Regions from separate parts of the Nocardiopsis sp. iso_25 genome, predicted to be linked through region 1. Evidence: predicted binding sites of a transcription regulator. Region 1 holds the regulator's gene; the other holds the start of a gene.
The links. The regulator LexA, encoded in region 1, represses DNA repair genes until DNA is damaged. The targets are predictions, from matches to a motif close to TCGAACANNTGTTCGA.
Positions count from the first base shown of each region.

Region 2: the regulator LexA is predicted to act here: its motif matches at 845-860, upstream of uvrA (excinuclease ABC subunit UvrA).

Region 1 covers NZ_CM149667.1:4,810,714-4,813,112, forward strand. The annotation lists gene nrdR (transcriptional regulator NrdR) at 1-118, opposite strand, end outside; gene lexA (transcriptional repressor LexA) at 773-1,492, shown strand; gene AC0VX6_RS20710 (alpha/beta hydrolase family protein) at 1,601-2,399, shown strand, end outside.
Region 2 covers NZ_CM149667.1:4,451,882-4,454,280, reverse strand. The annotation lists gene AC0VX6_RS19135 (TerC family protein) at 1-792, shown strand, start outside; gene uvrA (excinuclease ABC subunit UvrA) at 1,122-2,399, shown strand, end outside.

The DNA.
Region 1 (2,399 bases):
TGGTGAACCTGCGCTCGCAGACGGGGCAGGACCGGCGGCGCCGGATGGCCGCGCCGTCGTCGGTGGACCTGCTGTCGATCACCCGGGTGTCCGGATGGCGGCAGAACGGACAGTGCACCCTGGTTCACCTGCTTCTCTCACCGAATGACAACGCCTAGGTACCACTAAACCACAACTTCTGGGCAACCACTCCTGTCGCAACACCAGATGTTGTGGTCGAACCTAGACTTCTTCCTGACCCCGCCGCAACCCCGGCACGGGCGTGTCACGAACACGGCCGAGGGACCGCGCGGCATCGCGGCCCGCGGCGGCGGGGTGGGGCGGGGAAGTCGGCGCGGGCGGACTGCTGCGGGGGCGGCCCGGCACCGCGCTCAAGGATAGCGCCGCCCACCGGAGCCGCCGCTCCCGGCGGCGGGCACCGGAATCCCGACGTCACGGGGATTTCGGTCGAGCCGACGCTCCGGGATAAGACCCCCGCGCCCGGCCGGAACCGCTGCCACGGACACGCGTTCGCGCATTCCGGGGACAACAGCGCGTGAACGCGTGTACACACGTAAGTGCAGGCCGGAAATTGACCGCGAATACGCGCGACGGCAATTGCCACCGGCCTCGAACGCTTGTTTGATATCACCGTGTGCAACGACTAAAGTTGACCTTGATTTCACACCGGTTTCGCCATCACGTGGACCCCCAGGTCGGCACGGTCGCGGACCGGGGGTGGCCAGTCACACAAGCAGGCCCTGACCGAACCGAATGCCGAGGAGGCCCGGCCGTGCCGGAGGAGAATCCCGGAACCGCAGATACCGCCACCGTTCTCGCACCAGCGGAGAACGCGGGCGGGTCCACGCCCGAAGCCCCCAAACTCACCGCGCGCCAGCAGAGCGTGCTGAACTGCATCCAGCGCTATGTCCGGGAGCGGGGTTTCCCCCCGTCGATAAGGGAAATCGGGGAAGCGGTCGGCCTGTCCAGCCCGTCCAGTGTGGCGCACCAGCTCAAGGTCCTCCAGCGCAAGGGTTACCTGCACCGAGACCAGAACCGGCCGCGCGCGGTGGAGCTGCGCACGCCCGGGCGCGCCTCGGGGCAGACCCTGGTGCCCGAGGACATCGACCTCTCGCGCGCCGCGGCCGTGCCGCTGGTCGGCCGGATCGCCGCCGGCGGTCCGATCCTGGCGGAGGAGTCGGTGGAGGACGTGCTCGCCCTGCCGCGCCAGCTGGTGGGTGAGGGACGCCTGTTCATGCTCACCGTGGTCGGCGACTCGATGACCGACGCCGCCATCACCGACGGCGACATGGTGGTGGTGCGCCAGCAGCAGGACGCCAACAACGGCGACATCGTGGCGGCGCTGCTCGACGAGGAGGCGACCGTCAAGGTGCTGCGCCGCGAGGAGGGCGGCCACGTGTGGCTGATGCCGCGCAACGAGGCCTACGAGCCGATCAACGGCGACGACGCCACCATCCTCGGCAAGGTGGTCGCGGTCATGCGCCGCGTCTGAGGTACCCGCGTACCCGCGTCTCCGGTCCCCCTCCCCTCGGAGGGACCGGGGACGCTTCCCCCTGTGGACGGCGCGGGGCCGACGGGCGCGGGCCGCTAGGCTGAGAGGGTGTTCACACGTGCCTCCTCCCCCGCCGTCCGCTGGCGCACCGCACTGGCCGGTGCGGCGAGCGCCGTCCTGTTGACCGCCGCCTGCGCCCCCGCCGACGACGGGGCCGCCGAGGCGCCGGGGGTCGGCGGCGTCGAGCGCGAGGTGGCCTTCGAGGGCGGCGGGTACGAGGTGTCCGGCGCGTTCCGGATGCCCCAGGACGTCTCCGGCACCGTTCCGGGCGCGCTCATCATCTCCGGCAGCGGTCCCACCGACCGCGACGGCAACAGCTCCGTGCGCCCCGACGCCGGCACCAACCAGAACCTGTCCCGGGTGCTCGCCGACGTCGGGGTGGCCTCGCTGCGCTACGACAAGTACGGCAGCGGTCCGGACTTCGAGACGCCGGGCCCCGGCGACGAGGTCGCGCCGGTGGACCCGGTGATCTTCGACGAGCAGGTCGCGGCGGCCTACGAGGAACTCGTCTCCCAGCCGGAGGTGGACCCCGAACGGGTGGTCGTCGTCGGGCACAGCGAGGGCGCCCTGTACGCGCTGCGCGCCCACGAGCTCATCGGGGCCGAGCACCCCTCCCCCGCGCTCGTGCTGGCCGCGCCTCCCGGTACGCGCTACCTCGACCTGATCGACCGCCAGCTCACCGAGCAGGCGCGCGCGGTCGAGGCCTCGGGCCAGGTGGATGAGGGGCAGGTGGTCCAGCTGCTCTCGGACTCCCGTGCCGGACGGGCCGCGATCAGGTCCGGGCGTGCACTCAGCGAGGTGGAGATGCCCAGCGGGGGCGTCATGGGCGTCTACACCCCAGTCAACG
Region 2 (2,399 bases), 360 kb from region 1:
GAGAAGAGCCTGAGCATCGACAACCTCTTCGTGTTCTACCTTCTGATGGGCTCCTTCGCGGTGCCCAAGAAGTACCAGCACGAGGTCCTGCTCGTCGGCATCGTCATCGCGCTGGTCATGCGCGGTATCTTCATCGTCCTGGGCGCCCAGGTCATCAACGCCTGGAGTGAGGTCTTCTACCTCTTCGGCGCCTTCCTGATCTACACCGGTTACAAGATCGTCCGCGACCACATGAAGGGCGACGAGGAGGAGAAGGACTTCACCCAGACCCCGGTGGTCCGCCTCCTCAAGCGCTTCTGGCCGGTGACCGACGACTACCACGGCGCCAAGCTCACCGTGAAGCTCGACGGCCGCCGCCACATCACGCCGATGCTGATGGTCATCGTCGCGATCGGCATGATCGACCTGGTCTTCGCCGTCGACTCCATCCCGGCGATCTTCGGTCTGACCCAGGACGCCTACATCGTCTTCACCGCCAACGCCTTCGCCCTGCTGGGCCTGCGCCAGCTGTACTTCCTGCTGGCCGGTCTGATGGACCGCCTGGCCTACATCAGCTGGGGCCTGTCGGCGATCATGGTCTTCATCGGCGTCAAGATGATCCTGCACGCCCTGCACGAGAACGGCGTGCACGTGCCCGAGGTCGGCATCGGCCTGTCCCTGACCGTCATCCTGGGCATCATGACCATCACCATCGTCGGCAGCCTGGTCAAGTCCCGCGCCGACGAGCGCAAGAACCCCGAGCTCAAGACCGAGCGCGACCCCTCGGTCGACTCCCCGGCGGACCGCTCCTGAGCGGACGGCGGGCCCGCGGGCGCGCCGAGGACATTCCGGGAAACGGCCGGATTCGAACAGCCGTTCGTCTATAGTGGTGGCACCCTGAGCGCTCCGGCGCCGGGGTGCCGCCTTGTTTTGCGAGGTGGAAGAAACCGTCGTCGGCGGTCGTTAGGCTGGACGGGCGGGAGAGGCGAGCGTCCTCCCCCCTCTCCTCAGCGGCCCGTCTCCGGGGCCCGGGCGGTCTCCGGGAGATCCCGACCGCCGCACGCGAAGTTCCACACGGGTCAGCCGACGTCACGCGACGGGGTCCGCGTCCTGTGCGCCAGAGCCGAAGGATGTCTCACTCGATGGTCGAACAACTGGTAGTCCGGGGAGCCCGGGAGCACAACCTCAAGGACGTCTCGCTGGACCTGCCGCGCGACTCCATGATCGTGTTCACCGGCCTGTCCGGTTCGGGCAAGTCGTCGCTGGCCTTCGACACGATCTTCGCCGAGGGCCAGCGGCGCTACGTGGAGTCGCTGTCGGCCTACGCCCGCCAGTTCCTGGGGCAGATGGACAAGCCGGACGTGGACTTCATCGAGGGCCTGTCCCCGGCGGTGTCCATCGACCAGAAGTCCACCAGCCGCAACCCCCGCTCCACCGTCGGCACCATCACCGAGGTCTACGACTACCTGCGGCTGCTGTGGGCGCGCATCGGCGTCCCGCACTGCCCCGAGTGCCACCGCGAGATCGCCCGCCAGACCCCGCAGCAGATCGTGGACCGCGTCCTGGAGATGGAGGAGGGCACCCGCTTCCAGGTGCTCGCCCCCGTCGTGCGCGGACGCAAGGGCGAGTACGTCGAGCTGTTCAAGGACCTGCAGTCCAAGGGCTACACCCGCGCGGTGGTGGACGGGCAGGCCGTGCGCCTGGACGAGGCGCCCAAGCTGGGCCGCTACGACAAGCACGACATCGCCGTGGTCGTGGACCGCCTCAGCGTCAAGCCCTCCTCCCGCGGGCGGCTGACCGACTCGGTGGAGACGGCGCTCAAGCTGGCCGGGGGCACCATCGTCCTGGACTTCGTGGACGTGGAGGCCGGGGACCCCGACCGCGAGAAGGTCTTCTCCGAGCACCTGTACTGCCCCTACGACGACCTGTCCTTCGAACAGCTCGAACCGCGCTCCTTCTCCTTCAACGCCCCCTACGGCGCCTGCGCCGAGTGCTCGGGCCTGGGCACCCGCATGGAGGTCGACCCCGAACTCCTGGTCCCCGACCCCGAGAAGACGCTGGCCGAGGGCGCCATCGGCCCCTGGTCGGGCGGGCCCAACAGCGGTTACTGGGAGCGCATCCTCAAGGCGGTGGGCGAGGCGATCGGCTTCGACCTGGACACCCCCTGGGAGCGGCTGCCGCGCCGCGCGCGCAAGGCCCTGCTGGAGGGGCACGACACCCAGGTCCACGTCAGCTACCGCAACAGGTACGGGCGCAACCGCTCCTACTACACCGAGTTCGAGGGCGTCATCCCCTGGGTCAAGCGCCGCCACTCCGAGACCGAGAGCGACTACGGCCGCGAACGGCTGGAGGGGTACATGCGCACCGTGCCCTGCCCGACCTGCGAGGGCACGCGCCTCAAGCCGGTCGTGCTCGCGGTG